2 regions of the Silvimonas sp. genome follow, and region 2 is predicted to be linked to the other one. Evidence: riboswitches for the same ligand, from Rfam matches in the RefSeq annotation. Region 2 holds a riboswitch; the other holds the start of a gene.
What was found. Region 2 has a riboswitch for glycine ahead of gcvT (glycine cleavage system aminomethyltransferase GcvT). Riboswitches for the same ligand answer to the same signal wherever they lie in the genome.

Region 1 (10,373 bases), on a different contig from region 2:
ATGGCCTGCCGCATCGCACGATGTGGCAATCGTTTGTGCGGGCTGCGCGCGTGCATCAGTGGCTGAAAAACGTGCTGGTGTTTGTGCCGCTGCTGGTATCGCACCGTTTGCTGGATTTGCATTCGGTTGCCGCTGGCGTAGTGACCTTTGTTGCGTTTGGCCTTTGCGCATCGTCCATTTACCTGGTCAACGACTTGCTGGATCTGGAATCCGACCGTTTGCACCCACGCAAGCGTAATCGTCCGTTTGCCTCGGGTGAGTTGCCGTTGTGGATAGGTTTTGCAGCGGTGCCGGTGTTGTTGTTCATCGGTCTGGTGGCCGGGGCCATCATCTCGCCAGCATTGCTCGGCGTATTGCTGGGTTACCTCGTGTTGACCAGTGCGTATTCGTTCAGCTTCAAAGGCAAGATGGCGGTGGACGTGGTGCTGCTGGCCAGTCTTTACACGATCCGGATCATTGCCGGCGCGGCAGCCATCGGCGTGCAACCTTCGTTCTGGTTGCTGGCGTTTTCCATGTTCATCTTTCTGGGGCTGGCGCTGGTCAAGCGCTACTCGGAATTGCTGGCGCTGGAAGAGGCCGGGCGCGACAAGGTATCCGGACGCAATTATCTGGTCGCCGATCGCATGGTGGTGATGGCCATGGGGGTAGGCAGTTGTCTGTTGAGCGTGCTGGTGCTGGCGTTGTATATCAATAGCCCGGAGGTCGCACCGTTGTACGCAACGCCGCAGATTCTGTGGGGACTTTGCCCGCTACTTATGTTCTGGGTTTGCCGACTCTGGTTGATGGCTAATCGTGGCCTGGTGCATGACGACCCGGTGGTGTTTGCCGTGCGCGACCGGGTGAGTCAGCTGACCGTGCTGACGGGTTCAATCATCATTGCGGTCGGTGCATTCCACTAACCGGCACTGGCCTGTGGAACCGGCTGGCAGAACCAGACAACCTTCAACCATCAATAAAAGCAACAACAAAGGGGGCAATGTCGTGCTAAAGAACACTGCCGTGCTCGGCTCGGTGCCGGCAAATCCATTGCGCTCGATGTGGCGTACGGTCAGCACTGCGCTGGCCGGGTTGCCAGTGTTGCTGCTGTTTTTCGTGTGCTCCGCCGCCGCGTACAGCAGTTTCTTCGCCAAATGGGGATTCTGCGGTACCACCGAAAGTGGCGATTGCATGCTGCAGCAAATGATCGAAGGTACAGCCCGCCGTCCGTGGGTTTACCGTCGTTTACTGCCGGAGCTGGCAAGCTGGCTGGATAGCCATATGCCCGGGTCCATTCATGGTTACCTGTTGCAGGCACTGCAAAACGGTAATCTCGGTTTGCACTATGCCTCGCCCATTGCGGCAACAGCAGAAGCCCCGGAGATGCTGCTGACGTTTTACTGCATCTACGTATTGTCTTTGCTGGCTTTTTTTGGCGCGGCCTTGTTGCTGTGGCGCATTGGCACGCATCTGACGTCAGATAAGGTGGCTTCGGCTCTGGCGGCCCTGATCTTTGTGCTCGCTTTCCCGATATTCCTCACCGTGGGCGGCAACTTCTACGATTTTACCGAGTTGTTTTTCTTTGCTCTGGCCAGCTGGATCGCATTAACCCAGATGCCGTACTGGCTGATCTTGCTGGCACCGGTAGCTACGTATAACAAAGAGTCATTCTTCTTTTTTCTGGTCACGCTTTATCCGGTGCTGGTGGCGCGCTTTGGCTGGCGCCGCTCGGCAGGCTGGTTGAGTGTGGCAGTGCTGGCCAGCGGCGTTGCGTACTGGTGGGTGAAGTCACGTTATATCGGCAATCCTGGCGGCATGGTGGAGTTTCATCTGAGCGACCATATCGAGTATTTCCGGCGTTTCCGCCATTACGGACAGTTTGAATTCCAGTACGGCATGCTGGCGCCGCGTGGCTTCAATATCATCAATATCCTGTTGGTGGTGTTGCTGGTGCGTAGCGGCTTCAAGCGTTTGCCTACGGCTATGCGCCGACAAATCCAGCTGGCGCTGGTTATCAACGTGCCGCTGTTTTTGCTGTTCTGCTACCCGGGCGAGTTGCGCAATCTGAGCATGCTTTACCTGGGACTGGTGGCAATGCTGGCCTGTGCACTGTCACATTGGTTGAGCGGATTTTATCGATCCCGCCCGCCAACGCCATTGAATGGCGGATGACAGTCTGCGGTAGACTGCACGGCATCTTTTTTGCCCGAGTTTGCCGCCATGCAGGACTACACTTCTAATCCGACTCAATCCGGCCAGCGGCGCTTGGCCGGGCTGCTGAAGCTGGGCGCACTGGTGCTGCTGGTAGCGGCGATTGTGCTGGCCGGTCGGCAATACCAGTTTTTGCAAGGCTCGGTGACTACCCAAGGCAAGGTGGTGCAATTGCTGGAGCAAAACCGCAGCCAGAGCACGGCCAACGCCGGTACCCGCAAATCCTCCGTGTATACACCCGAAGTCTCCTTTACAACGCCCAGCGGAGCGGTGGTTCATTTTGTGTCGCTGGTGGCGTCAGATTCACCGCAATTGCAAGCCGGGCAGGCCGTTACCGTACGGTATTGGGCCGATAACCCGTCGCATGCGCAGCTGGACCGCTTTGTCGATCAGTGGCTGGCCGCATTGTTGTGTGTTGTAGGGGCAATTGTGCTCGGGCTCCTGAGCTGGTCACTGCGGGGCGGGCGTTCGCGCTGAGTGCCTGCCGGGCGCGCCGTGTTGCCTGGCGAATCCGGTTGCACCCGTCGCTGCCTGCGGTACGATGCAAGGCTACGCAACCAATTTATCGGGGCTGCCATGCTGCAATCCATCCGTTCTTTTGAACCCGAATTGATCGAAATCCGCCGCACCATTCATCGCCATCCGGAACTGGGCTTTGAAGAAGTGCAAACCAGTGATCTGGTTGCCAGCAAGCTGGCCAGCTGGGGCTACGAGGTGCATCGCGGCCTGGCTAAAACCGGCGTAGTGGGCGTGCTCAAGGCCGGTACCGGCAGCAAGACACTGGGCTTGCGCGCCGATATGGATGCCTTGCCGATTCATGAAGCGACGGCTAAACCGTGGTCCAGTCAGGTGCCAAACCGCATGCATGCCTGTGGTCATGATGGCCACACCACCATGTTGCTCGGCGCCGCCCGTTATCTGGCGCAAACCCGCGCATTCAACGGCACGCTCAATCTGATCTTCCAGCCCGCAGAAGAAGCACTGGGCGGGGCAGAGACCATGGTCCAGGCTGGCCTGTTTGTCCGGTTTCCGTGCGATGCGCTATTTGGCATGCACAACATGCCCGGTTTGCCGGTGGGCCAGTTTTACTTTCGCAGCGGCGCCTTCATGGCCTCGGCCGACAGTTTGCTGGTTACCATCACCGGGCGCGGCGGCCATGGCGCTTTGCCGCACACCACGGTTGATCCGGTGGTGGTGGCGGCCAGTATTACGCTTGCGCTGCAAACCATTGTGTCGCGCAATATCGATACCCAGCAGGCGGCGGTCATTACCGTGGGGTCGATCCAGGCGGGCGATGTGGCCAATGTGATTCCCGGCCAGGCGATCATGAAACTGAGCGTGCGGGCGCTGGATCGCCAGGTCCGCAAAACCTTGCTGGAACGGATTGGCGATGTGGTGCGCTTGCAGGCGCAAAGTTTTGGTGCAACGGCCAGCATAGAGACGCAGCACGGCACACCCGTGTTGATCAACGACGAAACCCAGACGCGCTTTGCCCACGGTGTGGCCGCCAGCATGTTTGGCGACGAGGCCGCGCATTACGGTGCCCGGCCATTGATGGGCAGCGAAGACTTTGCCTATATGCTCGAAGCCAACCCCAATGGCTGTTATTTCTTTATCGGGAACGGCGATGGCGCCGGGTCGTGCATGATCCACAATCCGGGGTATGACTTTAACGATGGGTGCCTGACACCTGGCGCGACCATGTGGGCGGCGCTGGCCGAGGCTTACCTGAAGTAAAACGCTGTGTTTATCTGTTTCTGATGACAAAACCCCGGCCCGCCGGGGTTTTGTTTTTTGGACGACGCAACTGTGGGGATCGGCAGGAAATTTGTAGCTCAAGGTATCCGCAGCATGCCCTGAAACCGGCGGCTACAAAGGTCGCCCGCTGCTACAAACACCAATACACAGCCATTCATTTACCGCTAAACCACCATGCTATTGTCAGCGCCTCTTCACCATTTGGGTGACAGACACTGCGCAGGAGTAGTGGTTTATGGGGAACAAACAACGCATACCCGCGCTGGCTTTGGCGGTGGTTTTTTCTGGCTTGGCCCTGATGGCGTGGGCGGCTGACGGTGTACCGCCACCTTCTTTGCTGGACACAGACTTGAGCGCTTCGGCACCGTCTGGCCAGTGCAGCGCGCGACCGGGGCAGGCCGGTGAGCAAGGCAGCGGTAATGGGCACAAGCAACATCGACGGCCGCCACCCGCGATGGATAGTGACAATGGCGACGGCCCTCCGGATGGTCCGCCGCCGGGTGGTAAAGAGGGCCATCGCCCGCCCCCGCGTGACGGCTCCGCACCGCAAGGCGTGCCACCTTCGGGTTGTGGCGTGCAGTAACTTTGTGACTCGGCTTTTGTTTGAGTCAATGTCAGGACAAACGACTTACCCGATTTTTTGTTGGACCGTGCGTACTGTTGGCCGCACGTTGCGTACTTCCCTGGGAACTGGTGTTGTAGTGTGACGCCTCAGGCCGCAAGCGGGTTGCTGACCCTCGCTGCGGTCTTTTTTTTGCGCTTGGGCATGCCGACTGAGTTCAATCAGCCGACAGTGCCTCACGCAGGGCACGCATGCCAATCAGCTTGAAACCGCGTTCGTCAATGGCGCTACGCAATGCCGCACTGCCCAGTAGCTCGCGATCCGCCACACGGGTGCGGAAGTCCCGGGCGGCAATGGTGCGCAGCTCTGGCGTATCGTCGGCGGGATGGCAAACCAGCACGTGCACGCCTGGGCCACGGCTATCGAGCCAGTCGCAGGCAAATGCCAGTCGTTCTGAATGCTCAAGCTGCTTGTTGAACGGCAAGCCCATCACGCTGGCGACCAACACAACTTTGCCTGTCGCCGCCGCCGCCCGGTATTGAGCGACCACCTCTGCCGCTTCTTCCAGCGGAATCACGCACATCTGGGCAACCTGCCCGGCATCGATATCCGCAATCAGCGGTGGCACGCCATTTTGGGCGGCTAGTTCCAGGTAGATCGGCATCAGTTTGGGGTGATACAACGTCAGCATGTGGCTATCCACATGCGTGATATCGATCCCGAAAGCGGCGGCACGCTCGATTTGCGCGGTCAGTTCTTTGCGTGCGGCATCTACGTTGGCCGACTGGTGGGTCGGGCGCGCCAGCGAATGCAGATAACCGTGAGCATCCAGCAAGCCACTGGCTGGATCGCTGGTGGTGAGCGCACTCCAGCGATAGTCAGTCCACTCGCAATTGAGCGTCAGATGCACACCCAGATCGGCGGCCGCACCCAGCTCTTTGGCCGTGCGGGCCGCATATGGAAACCAGCTACAAGGCACCATGGTCGAGGCGGAAGTCAGGGTGCCGATCTCTACCAGCGAGCGCCATGCGCTGACGGTAGCCTGGCACATGCCGATATCGTCCGCGTGCGTAACCAATAGACGGTCACTGGCTTGAAAACCGAGGCGTTCTTGCAAGGTAGGCATGGTGCTTTCCTGTTTCTGGTTTGGATGGGCCGAGCCAGTATAGGCCTGGCGCATTGATCGCTGACGTTACGCCAGTGCAAGCGCGCAATGTCGGCAAACTCTGTTCCTGCCAAGGCATTTGGCGCGAATGTCGCAGCGGCCGATCATGGCGTAGAACCCTGATTGACATGCCATTGCCATCTCTCTACATTGCCCTCAGCTCTGACAGCTGCGCAGGAGAGACCACCGCTGGTGGCGCCGAAGGGGTATCGCCCTGAAAACTCTCAGGCAAAAGAACTGTGCTGCCATAGGGCTCTCTGGAGAGTGGGTCGCATGACCCCGCCGAAGGAAGCAAGGCGCCCATAGTGGGTGCCGCAATCTCTCAGGCACCAAGGACAGAGGGGGCAACATCCGGCTGGATACGGATGGGCTCTTGCTTTGGTGCCATTGCGCTTTGCGCGCCACAATCCCACCGCTCCCGCCGCCCGATTCAGCACAGTACGCTGGCCTGACGATTAGCCCGGCCAGTCAGAGAAGGTGCTTATGGCAATCAGCGTGTTCGACCTCTTCAAAGTGGGCATCGGCCCATCCAGTTCACACACGGTTGGCCCCATGCGCGCAGCCCGGCAATTTGCGCTGCGGCTGGCCAAAGATGGTGTGCTCGACCAGGTGACTAGCGTGCGCGCCGAACTGTTCGGCTCACTCGGCGCAACCGGCAAAGGTCACGGTTCGGATATTGCCGTGCTACTGGGCTTGAGCGGCGCCGAGCCGGATACAGTGGATGTCGATCAGGTCGCCGCGCAGGTAGCGGCGATTCGCAGCAGCCAGCAACTGCTGGTGTTGGGCACGCACGCGGTGGCTTTTCGCGAACCCGAGCATCTGACGCTGCACAAGCGCAAAACACTGCCATTTCATCCAAACGGCATGATCTTCGAAGCTTCCGACGTCGCTGGGCAGGTGTTGTCGCGGCGCGCGTATTTTTCGGTGGGTGGTGGTTTTGTGGTTGATGAAGCGGCCATTGATGCCGGTTTTGCGCCACCTGACGTAACCCACATGCGCCACCGTTTTGCCACTGCCGCCGAGTTGCTGGCACTGTGCGAATCGGAGCAAAAGTCGATCAGCCAGATCATGCTGGAAAACGAACTCACCTGGCGCGACGAGGCCACCGTGCGCCACGACTTGCTGAATATCTGGCAAGTGATGCAAGCCTGTGTGCGCCGTGGCTGCGAGCGCGAAGGCATCCTGCCCGGAGGGATGAAAGTCAAACGCCGCGCCGCCGAACTGCAACGCAAGCTGCTGGCTACGCCTGAGGCTGGTCTGCGCGACCCACTTACGGTTATGGATTGGGTCAACCTGTACGCGCTGGCGGTGAATGAAGAAAACGCCGCCGGTGGCCGGGTGGTAACGGCCCCCACCAACGGCGCCGCCGGCATCATCCCCGCAGTCATGCATTACTACATACGCTTTGTGCCCGGCGCGAATGAAGATGGCATCGTGCGTTTTATGCTGACGGCGGGAGCGATTGGCATTTTGTTCAAGCTGAATGCGTCCATTTCCGGGGCCGAAGTGGGTTGTCAGGGTGAGGTGGGTTCTGCCTGTTCTATGGCCGCTGGCGCTTTGGCTGAAGTGCTGGGAGGTACGCCGCAGCAGGTTGAAAACGCCGCCGAGATTGGTATGGAACACAACTTGGGACTGACTTGCGACCCGGTGGGCGGACTGGTGCAGGTGCCATGCATTGAGCGCAACGCCATGGCGTCAATCAAAGCCATTAACGCGGCACGGATGGCATTGCGCGGGGATGGCAGTCACTTTATTTCGCTGGATCGGGTGATCCGCACCATGCGCGATACCGGGCGGGATATGAATACCAAGTACAAGGAAACGGCGAGAGGTGGGTTGGCGATCAATATTGTTGAGGTGCCGGTGAATGTGGTGGAGTGTTGAGGTTGTTTTTGGCTGGCGATTTGGAAGGGGATTTGGCGCGGGGCGATTATCCACCGTGGCAGCAGTTGCGATGAGACGCGTTTTTGTAAGGCGGGTGCAACCCGCCGTTGCGGATTGGGTTTCAGCTTCAAAAGCTTGTTTTGTTTGTGCCTACGGCGCGAGTGAAAAGCGTTTGATACCCGGTGGTGATCGGGGGCACGTTTCATATGCAAAAGACACTTATCGTGCAACTTGCGTCGCCAAAGAAAGGTAACCCAAAGTCCCGCAGAGCGGGATAGCAAAAGGCGACCCGGGCGCGAGCGTCGGCGGGGCCCAAAGTCAAAAGCCGTGCCCATCGGGGGCACCCCCACAACGATGCAAAATGCTTCGAATGCGGTTGCAGGGGGAAGAACCGTCTGTTTGCCAAGATGGTCTACGCGCACCCTGCGTGCCCTCGGTCGGCCCGGAGCCTGGGTCTCCGGCTCTCGGTCGGCGTGGTGAGCATGGATGATGAGCCTGGAAGTAACGGCGATGCGATGCCCCTCTTTTCCAAAGAGGGGTTAGGGGAGATTGGGTTTTGGGTGGATTTGGCAGCGGTGGTGAACTCCATATTGCAGCCATCTCCCCCCGCCCCTCTTCCAAAAGAGGGGAGCTAAGAGCAACAGCAGATACCTTCGGCATCAATACTACCTCGTCATTCCCGGCCTGGGCGGCCCCCTTGGCGGGAATCCAGCGGCTACGTTCGCCATCGCTCCCTTGGCAGGAATTCAGTGCAATGGCGATTTACAACTGCGAAAGAACATAAACAGAAGCAATTCGCAAACAAACGATGTGCTTTTCAATTCACCTTTCACCACCGGGCCGAAGGCACTGACGCTCTGGGCATCACATCTCCCCACCCACCAACGCCTGTGCCAACCCACTCGCCCGTTTTGTCTTGCGGGCAACAGCGGTTTCAAACGCCTGCTGCCCCGGTGTTACCAACGTAAAGCGCTCGCGGGCGCGGGTGATGCCGGTGTAGACCAGCTCGCGGGTCAGGATCTGGCCACCGTCGACGGGTAGTACCAGCACGGTGTGTTCAAATTCGGAGCCCTGCGATTTGTGTACGGTCATGGCAAATGCGGTCTCGACATCTGCCAAGCGGCTGGCGAGGACTGAGCGCACGGTGTCGCCATCCATAAAATACACGCGCAGCGCACTTTGGCCGGCGGGTGGCGGCAGGGCGATGCCGATGTCGCCGTTGAAGACGTTGGTGCTGTAGTCATTGCGGGTCACCATCACCGGACGGCCGGCGTACCATTCACCGGTTTTGCGCAGTAGCTTTTCTTCTGCCAGCGCCTGTTCAATGGCGCGATTCAACCCGGCAACGCCCCAATCGCCGTCGCGTAAAGCGCACAGGATGCGGAAGCGATCAAACGCGGTGAGCACTTGTTTGACCCAGACATCGTGACTAGCGGCGTCGCTCAATTGCGGTGATGCAACGAGCTCCAGATAACTGCGATAGCCACCGGGTGCACCTTCGCGGCCGCACAGTGCCAGCGCGACAATATCCTGAGGATGGGCGCGATTGAGCCATTGCAAGTCCGGCCCGACGGGCGTCTGCAGTGTCGTCAATGCCTGGGTGATATCGCCAGAATTCACGGCTAGCGCCAATTGACCAATCGGCCCGCCAAAGCGGCGGCTGACGCGCAGCATCACCGTTTGCTGGGCCAGCGCGTTGCCGGGCTCGATATATTTCGCGGGCAAGGTTTCGCCGGTGGCAGCGGTTACGAATGTGGCGGTGTCTGTCGTGTAATGGCCTGCTTCAGCATCGCGGCACAAATCGCCCATTACCGCGCCAGCCTCAACCGAGGCCAGTTGATCTTTATCGCCCAACAAAATGACGCGTGCGTGAGCGGGCAGGGCGTCCAGTAACGCCGCCATCATTTCCAGATGGATCATTGAGGCTTCGTCGACGATCAACACATCAATGTCGAGTGGATTACCCGCGTGATGTTTGAGCTTGCGGGTATCCGGGCGAGCGCCGAGCAAGCCATGCAGCGTTCGGGCCGCACCCATGCGGTCGGCCAGCGTTTTAAGCGGTAGCTCGTCGCCCAGATTTTGCTGCAAACCGTCCAGTGCTTTGTCGATAGATTGCTTGAGCCGCGCCGCCGCCTTGCCCGTGGGCGCGGCCAGCGCGATGCGCAGCTTGTCGGCATCGTCGGCGGTGGCAAACAACAGGGCCAGCAGGCGCGCCACGGTGTAGGTCTTGCCGGTGCCAGGCCCGCCAGTGATGATTGCCAATTGCCCGCGCGTGGCCACGGCACAAGCCACCTTTTGCCAATCGGGTTCGTGCTGACCGGCTGCGGGAGTAACAAACAAGCGATCCAGCCAACTGCGCAAGCGCGTGCTGTCCACTGCGGCCAGGCTTTGGGTGCGGCTGCGAATGCTGCTGGCAACACGACGTTCGTAATCGAAATAGCGGCGCAGATACAAGCGGCAGCCGACCAGCAGCAATGGTGCGTTATCCGCGCCCAGCGCTTGGGCAACCAGATTGCTGCCGTTTAAGCTAGCCTGCCATTGCGCCAGGCTGGCCGGCAGGCTGTGCAGCACCCCATCGATCTCCGCCAGCGCCGTGGCAGGCCAGCCGAGCAAAGTGGCAGGGTCGGCGAGTAGCTCATCCAGCAACAGACAAGTATGGCCGCGACCTTCCATATGCGCGGCGAGCGCGGCAGCCAGCAAGGTGATGTTGCTGGTGGCGGGTTCCAGCTCGCTCAAGAAGCGGGCGAAGGCGGCATCCAGCCGTCGTAGCCAGCCTTGTTCCGCCCAGGCATCCAGTCGCTGGAGCAAATCGGCCTG
Region 2 (10,373 bases):
CTGCTCGCGGCGGTGATCAATCTGTTTGGTGGGTTGCTGCTGGCCTGGGTACTGGTGCGTTACCAGTTCTTTGGCAAACGCTTTGTCGATGCGATGGTTGATCTGCCATTTGCGCTGCCCACTGCCGTAGCCGGTATCGCACTGGCGACCATCTACGCGCCCAACGGCTGGGTTGGTCAGTTGTTTGCACCGTGGGATATCAAGATTGCGTTTACCCGCATTGGCGTGGTGATTGCGCTGACGTTTGTGACGCTGCCGTTTGTGGTGCGCACGGTGCAGCCGGTGCTGGAAGACCTGGAAAAAGAACTGGAAGAAGCCGCCGCCAGCCTGGGTGCCAGTCGCTTGCAGATTTTCTGGAAAGTTATCCTGCCGACCTTGTTGCCCGCCTTGCTGACCGGTTTTGCGCTGGCGTTTGCGCGGGCGATTGGCGAGTACGGGTCGGTGATTTTTATTGCTGGCAACATGCCGTTTCTGTCGGAAATCACCCCGCTGATGATCATCTCCAAGCTTGAACAATATGATTACGTCGGTGCAACGTCGATTGCCGTGGTGATGCTGGCGGTGTCGTTCGTGTTGCTGCTGGTGATTAACGGCCTGCAGTGGTGGTCGGCCAAACGTCTGGGGAGGAGGAAATAATCATGGCCCAGACTCCTCGTTCAATTGTGACCACTGAATCGCGTCCGGTTCGATATCTGCTGATTACGCTGGCGCTGCTGTTCATTGCCGTGTTCCTGGTGCTGCCGCTGGTGTCGGTGTTTACCGAAGCGCTGCGTAAAGGCTTCGACCTGTATTTCGAGGCACTCAAAGAGCCCGACGCCTGGTCCGCCATCAAGCTCACCTTGATTGCCGCCGCCATTGCTGTGCCGCTGAATCTGTCGTTTGGTGTGGCTGCAGCGTGGGCGATCGCCAAGTTCGATTTCAAAGGCAAGAGCGTACTGATCACGCTGATCGACCTGCCGTTCTCGGTGTCGCCAGTGGTGGCGGGTTTGATCTACATGCTGTTGTTCGGAGCCCAAGGCTGGCTGGGGCCGTGGCTGTCTGATCACAACATCAAGATCGTGTTCGCCGTACCGGGCATTGTGCTGGCCACCGTGTTTGTCACCTTCCCGTTTGTAGCGCGTGAGCTGATTCCGCTGATGGAAGCGCAAGGCTCGGAAGAAGAACAGGCGGCGTTAAGCCTGGGCGCTTCGGGCTGGCAAACCTTCTGGCGCGTCACGCTGCCCAATATCAAATGGGGCTTGCTGTACGGCGTGATTCTGGCCAATGCGCGGGCGATGGGCGAGTTTGGCGCGGTGTCGGTGGTGTCGGGCCACATTCGTGGCATGACCAACACCATTCCGTTGCACGTCGAGATTTTGTACAACGAATACAACTTTGTCGGCGCGTTTGCCTGCGCCTCCATTCTGGCTTTGCTGGCGCTGGTGACACTGGGCGTGAAGAGCTGGGTGGAATGGCGGACTGAACAACAGGCCGCGCGGGATCGGGCCAACGCACTATGATGACACCGGAAAAACGCCACATGCCGCATTACGCTCACTTGATGTACGAGTGACGTAGGGTGCGCATTTATGCGCACCTGCATTGAACGCGTTCGCACGCGAGGCGTGCAAACCCTACGGTGTGGAAAGGCATTGAGATGACCTTGAACCTCTTGCCTTTCCGCTAAACCTCACAGGAACACCTATGAGTATCGAAATTCGCAATATCGCCAAACGCTTTGGCAACTTCACGGCGCTGGACAACATCAATCTGGAAGTGAAAACCGGTGAACTGCTGGCACTGCTGGGGCCGTCTGGCTGCGGTAAAACCACGCTGCTGCGCATCATCGCCGGCCTGGAGGTGCCGGACGAAGGGCAGATTCTGTTTCATGGCGAAGACACCACCGAAAAACACGTGCGTGAACGCAATGTCGGTTTTGTGTTCCAGCATTACGCGCTGTTCCGTCACATGACCGTGTTTGAAAACGTCGCTTTTGGCCTGCGCGTGCGCAAAAAAGACACGCGCCCATCCGACGCTGAAATCAAACGCAAAGTGCATGACTTGCTGCAACTGGTGCAGCTTGACTGGCTGGCGGATCGTTATCCGGCGCAGTTATCGGGCGGTCAACGCCAACGGATTGCCCTGGCGCGCGCGCTGGCGGTAGAGCCCAAAGTGTTACTGCTGGATGAGCCGTTTGGCGCGCTCGATACCAAAGTGCGCAAAGAATTGCGCCGCTGGTTGCGCCGCCTGCATGACGAAATGCATATCACCAGCGTGTTTGTGACCCACGACCAGGAAGAAGCGCTGGAAGTGGCCGACCGCGTGGTGGTGATGAATAAAGGCAAGATCGAACAACTCGGTTCGCCATCACAAGTCTATGACACACCCGCCTCGCCGTTCGTGTACCAGTTCCTCGGTGATGTGAACCTGTTCCACTCCCGCGTGCATGACGGCTGGACGCAAGTCGGTGAGGCCCGCTTTGCCGCACCGGATGCGCAAGGCGACAAAGCCGTGGTCTATGTGCGCCCGCACGAGATCGATCTCTCCCGCACCGGTGGCGAAGGCGCCATGCAAGGCGTGGTCCATCATATTCGCCTGCTGGGCGCGACGGTGCGGCTGGAAGTGGATGTGGCCAACCAGGAGTCGGTAGAAGTCGAACTGACCCGCGAGCGCCATCTGGCGGGCAACTGGCAAGTGGGCGAATCGGTCTACCTGCTGCCACGTGAAGCACGAGTGTACGTGCCAGAAAACAGCCGCACACCGGAACGTAATGGCGAGTGGAGCGCGGGCGGCGGTATTTGATCCGCAACTGACGTGGGGTGGATTCGCGCAGCAATCCACTCTACGCCCGCTCCACCAGCCCCGCAAAACAGCCATATTTCGCGTAGTGGGCATGTAGATAGCGTACCTGAGGGTCCTCAAAGAACCGCGCTATCAAAGCCGCCAGGTCACGACCTTCGACCACATCTGCCGTGGCAATCATATCGTTGCCGTCAAACGCCCTTAATGAGATCAACCGCTTGGCGAGTGACTGCGGGACTGTATCGACCACCGATGCGGCAGTTTCAGCCCCTTCGCTAATGAATATCGCGTGGCTGGAACGGTAGGGTGTGTTGGCGGGTTGATGCGTGTGATTGACCAGCAGCAGTGACTCACCCACATACGCATCGCGCAATTGCGTGCGTTCGGGAAAGCCCGATGGCGCGTTGGCGATGCGTCGCACGGCGCCGTGAATGGGGAGTTCGGCGTCAGACAATCCATAAAGATGGGTAAACGGGGTTGGGTCGACGCCTGTAATGCGAAATGACATGATGCAGTCCTCAACGAATTGATGACCGTATTCAAGCGCGACTGGCCGGGGAGAAATATCCGGTTCTTGCGATCCAATCAGGTAATAAACTACCAGCCACGGCTCGTGTTTGCAGCGCGCCCAGATGAGATGCGTCTTGGCTGGATACTACCCCCCCGAAATTTTTTCCCGCCATTTGTGGATTTTCCAGCGCCCGCCCACCAAATCTTTCTGTGTATTGACCCACATGTCTGAGCGCTTGATGTCCACCTCTTGTATCACTATCTGGATCAGTGTCAATGTCGCTTGCTTCGTCTTGGCGACACGATATGTATCTACCTGATGGTAACAACATCCGCTTTTGCCAAATACCGCGAATTGCCCTCGGCGCGCATCAAAACTGAATGTACCTTGCTCTGACATTAACTCACTCATCCGCGCCTGCGGCCAATAGCGATGGGCGCTTTTATCCATTATCCAGGCGTCGAAGGTGGGGCCACCATAGCCCGCGCAGTTACTGCAGGAGTTGATCAGCAAGTCTGGTGTGCCGTCAAAATTCAAATCAACAAAACTCAAACCGTAATCTGCCGGCTTGGCTGAGTGGACTAGATTGGTTCGACCGTAATCGAGTTTGTCGGGAATTGGCACACTCCCCAAAGTGGTTTCCCAATGCTGCACCGGATGACCTGGTGGCTGATATTCGATATGAGTGGCGTGGATTGAGGTTGTATCTGTATCTGTCTCACAGCCCGCCAATTTGAGTTCACAAAGTTGAATCGTTAATTTCAAGTGCTGGTGTGGCAAATTTACACGAAGCCAGGTGGGCTGATAGCGGACATAGCTACCGCTGTAGGTGGCGTCAGTCTCCGAGCCCAGCACGGCCAATACTCCCGTTTCATCCAGGCGTAGTTGGTAATGGCGAGATACATTCGCTGCCGGGGCCGAGCATTTCACTAGTAGCCCGCTTTCATCAAATTTTGCCGGACAATCAGTAAAGACAGGTTGTTTGGTTTGGGTGCCGTCGGCAGCAGTCGTGTAGATATAACTGCTGAATACCTCGCCGGTTGTGCCATGTTTGATCGAAAAGCCGCTGCGTGGATAACTGGTAGAAGGGGGAGTATTTGTGGACTGGAACGCCATTACACCATTGGGCATTGAGGGAAGCGTCTCCCATACCCCTTCAAATAACTGTGAATGGGAGATTTCAGGCGTACCGGCTTGAATGCTGATCGCAGCCAGGGCATAGATTGCGCCAAGCAAAGAGCGCAAAAATATCTGGGTCATATGCACAATACAAAATGAAAAATGCAAGCATATCCATCATTGTCGTTGCTTACCCCTGCATTTCCATCCCAATTGCTTTGTCGCAATGAGTGACTTGGTAATGCAAAATGGATAAAAGAAGGCCACCGCAGCGGGTGGCCTTTGTATTACGGCAAGCAACGACAACTATCAAGCGTAGCTATCCATGCTCGGGCAGCTGCAAACCAGGTTGCGGTCGCCAAACACATCGTCGATGCGCTTCACGGTTGGCCAGAACTTGTTGGTCGCCACGTACGGCAGCGGGAACACCGCAACCTCACGACTGTATGGGTGAGACCATTCGCCAACTACGTCCGCCTGGGTGTGCGGCGCGTTGTGCAGCGGATTGTCCTCGGCGGGCCATTCGCCGCTTTGCACTTTGGCGGCTTCAGCACGGATGCTGATCATGGCGTCGATGAAGCGATCGAGTTCGGCTTTGGATTCGGATTCGGTTGGCTCAATCATCAATGTGCCTGCAACCGGGAAGCTCATGGTCGGGGCGTGGAAGCCGTAATCCATCAGGCGCTTGGCGATATCGACTTCAGTCACGCCGGATGCTGCCTTGAGCGGGCGCAGATCAATAATGCACTCGTGCGCGACGCGGCCTTTGCTGCCGGTGTACAGCACCGGGTAATGCTCGGCCAGGCGGGTGGCGATGTAGTTGGCGTTCAGCAGCGCGGCTTCGGTGGCAAGGCGCAGACCTTCCGCGCCCATCATCGTCACGTACATCCAGCTGATCGGCAGAATACTGGCGCTACCAAAGGGCGCGGCGGATACCGCCGTCATGCCGCTCTGCGCGCCCGGTACCGGCGTGACCACATGGCTGGCCATGAACGGCGCCAGATGCGCTTTCAGGCCAATCGGGCCCATGCCCGGACCGCCGCCGCCGTGCGGAATGCAGAACGTTTTGTGCAGATTCATGTGCGATACGTCGGCACCGATATCAGCCGGGCGACACAGCCCGACCTGCGCGTTCAGGTTGGCGCCATCCATGTAAACCTGACCGCCGTGACTGTGCACCAGATCGCAAATCTCTTTCACGGCTTCTTCAAACACGCCATGGGTGGACGGATAAGTGAGCATCAGCGCGGCCAGATCAGCTGCGTGCTCTTCGGTCTTGGCTTTCAGATCGGGGATATCGATATTGCCGTTGTCATCACACGCCACCACCACCACGCGCATGCTCATCATCTGGGCGGTGGCGGGATTGGTGCCGTGGGCGGAACGTGGGATGAGGCACACATCACGCTTCTGGTCGCCACGGCTGTCGTGATAGCGGCGAATCGCCAGCAGACCGGCGTATTCGCCCTGCGCGCCGGAATTCGGCTGCATGGAGATCGCATCAAAACCGGTGATGGCTTTGAGTTGTTCGGCCAAGCCGTCGATCATTTCCAGATAACCCGTGGTTTGATCGACCGGCGCAAACGGATGCAGCTCGGCAAATTCCGGCCAGGTGACCGGGATCATTTCACTAGTGGCGTTCAGCTTCATGGTGCAAGAGCCGAGCGAAATCATCGAGTGATTCAGCGCCAGGTCTTTGTTTTCCAGCTTCTTCAAATAGCGCAGCATTTCGTGCTCGCTATGGTGGGTGTTGAAGACCGGATGCGTGAGGATGGCCGATTCACGTTTCAGCCCAGCCGGAATGAAGTCGGCACTGACGGCCTTATCCAGATCAGCCAGATCAAACACTTTGCCGGTGAACAGGCCAAGCAGCGTTTCCAGATCGCGCTCGGTGGCTTTTTCGTGGAACGCCACACCCAGCACGCCGTTGCCAGCGCGCCGCAGATTGATACCCGCGCCCAACGCCGCGTGGTAAACGGAATCGGCCTTGCTGCCCAGATCGACCTGCACGGTGTCATAGAATTTGTTGAACACCAACTTGCCGCCACTTTTCTGTACGCCAGTGGCAAACAGCGCGGCCAGGTGATGGATGCGCGCGGCGATGCGCTTGATACCCGCTGGGCCGTGGTACACCGCATACATGCCGGCGATATTGGCCAGCAGCACTTGCGAGGTACAGATATTGGAATTGGCTTTCTCGCGGCGGATATGTTGCTCGCGGGTTTGCAGCGCCATGCGCAGTGCCGGTTTGCCAGCGGCATCGACCGACACGCCAATGATGCGGCCTGGTGCCGAGCGTTTCATTTCATCTTTGAACGCAAAATACGCAGCGTGCGGGCCACCAAAGCCCATCGGTACGCCAAAGCGTTGCGTGTTGCCGATGGCGACATCCGCGCCCATTTCGCCCGGGGATTTGAGCAGTACCATCGCCATCATGTCGGCTGCAACAATCGCCACGGCCCCCTTGGCCTTGGCGGCGGCAATGTAACCAGTCAGATCAACCAGTTCACCGTTTTCGCCCGGGTACTGGAATAGCGCGCCAAAGTATTCGTTGGTACCGGCCGCTTCGGCATGACCCACCACCAGTTCAAAGCCGAAGTGATCGGCACGGGTTTTCAATACGTCCAGGGTTTGTGGCAGCACACGCTCATCCACAAAAAACTGGTTGGCTTTGGTCTTGGACACACGGCGTGCCATGGCCATGGCTTCAGCAGCAGCGGTGGCTTCATCCAGCAACGAAGCATTGGCCAATTCCAGGCCAGTCAGGTCGATGACCATTTGCTGGTAGTTCAGCAATGCTTCCAGTCGGCCCTGCGCGATTTCGGCCTGATACGGTGTATAGGCGGTGTACCAGCCGGGGTTTTCCAGTACGTTGCGCAAAATGACGTTAGGCAGGCGTGTGGGGTGATAACCCAGCCCGATATACGATTTGTTGACGCGGTTCTTGCCAGCAATTTCTTTCAGGCGGATCAGCGCCTCAGTTTCGGAAATTGCATCCTGCAAGGCCAGCTTCTGGTTGAAGCGGATACCGGCTGGCACGGTCTGGTCGACCAGTTCTGCGCTGGATTTCAGACCCAGCGTGGCGAGCATGGCGGTAGCGTCGGCCTCATCAATACCAATATGGCGGTTGATGAAATCGTCGTGATTAAACAATTCTGAGAGCGTCGTCATTTAGGGCAAATCCAGGCAAGCTGCGGCAAGTGGGCAAGGGCAAATCGGTGAAACATGTAGGGCGGGTGGCGGTGGGTTACACCCGCCCTACAGGTATTACGCGCCCAGTTCGCGGGCGTAGTCTTCGGCGGACAACATGCCGTCCAGATCGGCGGCATCGGCCGGCTTGAGACGGAAGAACCAGCCGCCGGTGTACGGCTCGGTATTGGCGATTTCCGGGCCGGCTTCCAGTTCGGTATTGATGGCGACCACTTCACCGGCAATTGGTGCGTACACGTCAGACGCGGCTTTTACGGATTCAACCACACCGGCTTGTTCTTCTTTAGCCAGCGTCGTGCCTACTTTTGGCAACTCCACAAACACCAGATCGCCCAGCAATTCTTGCGCGTGGTGGGTAATGCCCACAGTGACGGTCCCATCGGCTTCCAGGCGCATCCACTCGTGGCTGGCGGCGTATTTCAGTTCTGCAGGGATATCCAGCATGATGGTTCTCTCTCGATTCAAATGGGTTTAAATGCTTGTTACTGCTTCAGAAAAATTCAGAACCAGTAAATCCGGATTACAAGCGGGCGAGCCGTTGCCCACGGCTCGCCACGCAGATTGATTTAGTCAAAGACCTTCTTGCCCAGGCGCACAAATGGCAGCTTGACCACGCGCACAGGCGTCAGTGTGCCACGCAGATCCACCTCTGCGGTGCTGCCGGTTGCGGCAGGTACGCGGGCAATGGCAATTGAGTGTTTGAGCGTGGGCGAGAAGGTGCCGCTGGTGATGACGCCTTCGCCAGCGCCTGCAACCACCACTCGCATGCCTTCACGCAGCACGCCGCGGCCTTCCAGCACCAGGCCGACTTGTTTCATGGCAACCCCAGCGGCTTTTTCAGCCTCCAGCGCGGCGCGGCCGATAAAGTCGCGGCTGGCGGGTTCCCAGGCGATAGTCCAGCCCATACCGGCTTGCAGCGGGCTGATGGTTTCATCCATGTCGTGGCCGTACAGATTCATGCCTGCTTCCAGCCGCAGCGTGTCGCGTGCACCCAGACCACACGGCGCGACACCGGCAGCGATCAGTTGCGAGAAAAACGCAGGGGCCTCAGCCGCCGGAATCATGATTTCCAGGCCGTCTTCACCGGTATAGCCGGTACGGGCCACAAACCATTCGCCCATCGCTACACCCTGGAATACCTTGAGCGCGCGGATCGCATCTGCCCATTGCGGCTTGACGCTACAGACTTTGTCGATGGCGTTGGGGCCTTGCACCGCCAGCATTGCCAGATCATCACGCACGGTCAGGATGACCTCGCGACCTTCGCTGGTTTTACGCAACCATGCCAAGTCCTTTTCTCGCGTACCGGCATTGACTACCATGCGATAACCGTCTTCGGCCAGATAGACGATCAGATCGTCGATCACCGTGCCTTCAGGCGTCAGCAAGCCCGAATACAACGCCTTGCCCATGTAACCGAGCTTGGCCACATCGTTAGCCAGAATGCCTTGCAACCAGGACTTGGCATCGCCACCGGTGATATCGAGCACCACCATGTGCGAAACATCGAACATGCCTGCATCGGCGCGCACGATTTCGTGTTCTTTGAGTTGGGAGCCGTAATGAATCGGCATGGACCAGCCCGCGAAGTCGACAATCTTCGCGCCAGCGTCGAGGTGGGATTGGTACAGCGGTGTACCCCTCGGGGGTACCCCCACAGTGGCGCTGGATGTGCTTGAGTCGGGTTGCAGCGGGGTGCGTGGAGCGGTCATCGGGATTTCCTGGGCGTGTGGATTGCAAATACGTACACCGTATCTGCGGCTTACCACACCCCTCTGTCCCGGCACCTGAGATTTTCAGGCGATGGCGTATGCACGCACTGTCGCCCTTAGCCCCTTCGGTGTGCGCGCAACAACCGCGCCGCTCTCCAGAGTTTTTCCAGCCCGCCACTGAATAAAAAGGTGATGGCTGCGTTGCCCGGCCTTGCCGTACAGCAAAGTACTGTCTGCGGCCTGGCGTCTTGCCCTAACCCTTTTCTTCAGCGGCCTTTGCGGCCGATGTCATACAGTCCTTTTGCCTGAGCGATTGCGGGTGCGCTTGCGCCTTCGGCGGCTTCATCCATTGCGGACAAAACACTCTCCTGCATGACGGGCGGATTATGCGCAGCCCACGCCCGCTTGGCAACTGCCGTTCATGCGGGTCAAGGGGAATATGTCATGGAGGTGGCGGGTTGCACCCGCCCTACTAAGGCGCTGCGAATATGAAGTAGGGCGGGTGTAACCCGCCGGTTGATGAATGGCAATGGTTTTTTGCAATACACCAATCCGCAGAATAGACGCCTTGCTGCATATACTCTGTGAAACGAAGACCACGGCCAGTCTAAGATGCGGGTGATCAATCCATGCTTCATCGGGTTCCAGTGCAGGTAATCCAGATAGCTCTTGAATTCTTGTTCATTGGCGATCGCGTGTTCCCAGAAGCGATGCTGCCAAAGTGTGCTGTGGCCCTTTGTCCTTCGGCGTGGATTGAGTAAATCGGGTTGCAGATAGCTTTCTGCACACGCTACGCTAACATCACGTTTTATCTTCTTCCAGCGAGTGGAAAAGTCGGCATCCCCATCAGGTAACGTCCAGATGCAGTGCAGGTGATCTGGCAAAAGTACCCAGCCATCGATACGAAATGGCCGTGTTCTGCGTGTTTCAACAATGGCAACGTGCAATGCCTTGCGAACATCCGCGTTGGTCAAAATGGGCCGCCGCTGTTCTGTGACTACAGTAAAGAAGTAGGTGCCTCCGGGGATTTGAGTTCGCAG

Region 1: another riboswitch for glycine. It lies ahead of P4L78_RS03280 (L-serine ammonia-lyase); the one in region 2 lies ahead of gcvT (glycine cleavage system aminomethyltransferase GcvT).

The regions. Positions count from the first base shown of each region.
Region 1 is NZ_JARLJK010000054.1:382,706-393,078, forward strand. Features, by position in the region: gene P4L78_RS03250 (UbiA family prenyltransferase) at 1-899, shown strand, start outside; gene P4L78_RS03255 (hypothetical protein) at 982-2,148, shown strand; gene P4L78_RS03260 (DUF3592 domain-containing protein) at 2,197-2,664, shown strand; gene P4L78_RS03265 (M20 aminoacylase family protein) at 2,764-3,924, shown strand; gene P4L78_RS03270 (hypothetical protein) at 4,181-4,528, shown strand; gene P4L78_RS03275 (ChbG/HpnK family deacetylase) at 4,725-5,633, opposite strand; glycine riboswitch at 5,837-5,922, shown strand; gene P4L78_RS03280 (L-serine ammonia-lyase) at 6,156-7,556, shown strand; gene recD (exodeoxyribonuclease V subunit alpha) at 8,421-10,373, opposite strand, start outside.
Region 2 is NZ_JARLJK010000066.1:344,575-354,947, reverse strand. Features, by position in the region: gene cysT (sulfate ABC transporter permease subunit CysT) at 1-636, shown strand, start outside; gene cysW (sulfate ABC transporter permease subunit CysW) at 639-1,499, shown strand; gene P4L78_RS09540 (sulfate/molybdate ABC transporter ATP-binding protein) at 1,684-2,781, shown strand; gene P4L78_RS09535 (DUF1203 domain-containing protein) at 2,822-3,289, opposite strand; gene P4L78_RS09530 (XAC2610-related protein) at 3,437-4,579, opposite strand; gene gcvP (aminomethyl-transferring glycine dehydrogenase) at 4,721-7,582, opposite strand; gene gcvH (glycine cleavage system protein GcvH) at 7,679-8,065, opposite strand; gene gcvT (glycine cleavage system aminomethyltransferase GcvT) at 8,188-9,333, opposite strand; glycine riboswitch at 9,387-9,502, opposite strand; glycine riboswitch at 9,617-9,714, opposite strand; gene P4L78_RS09510 (REP-associated tyrosine transposase) at 9,762-10,373, opposite strand, start outside.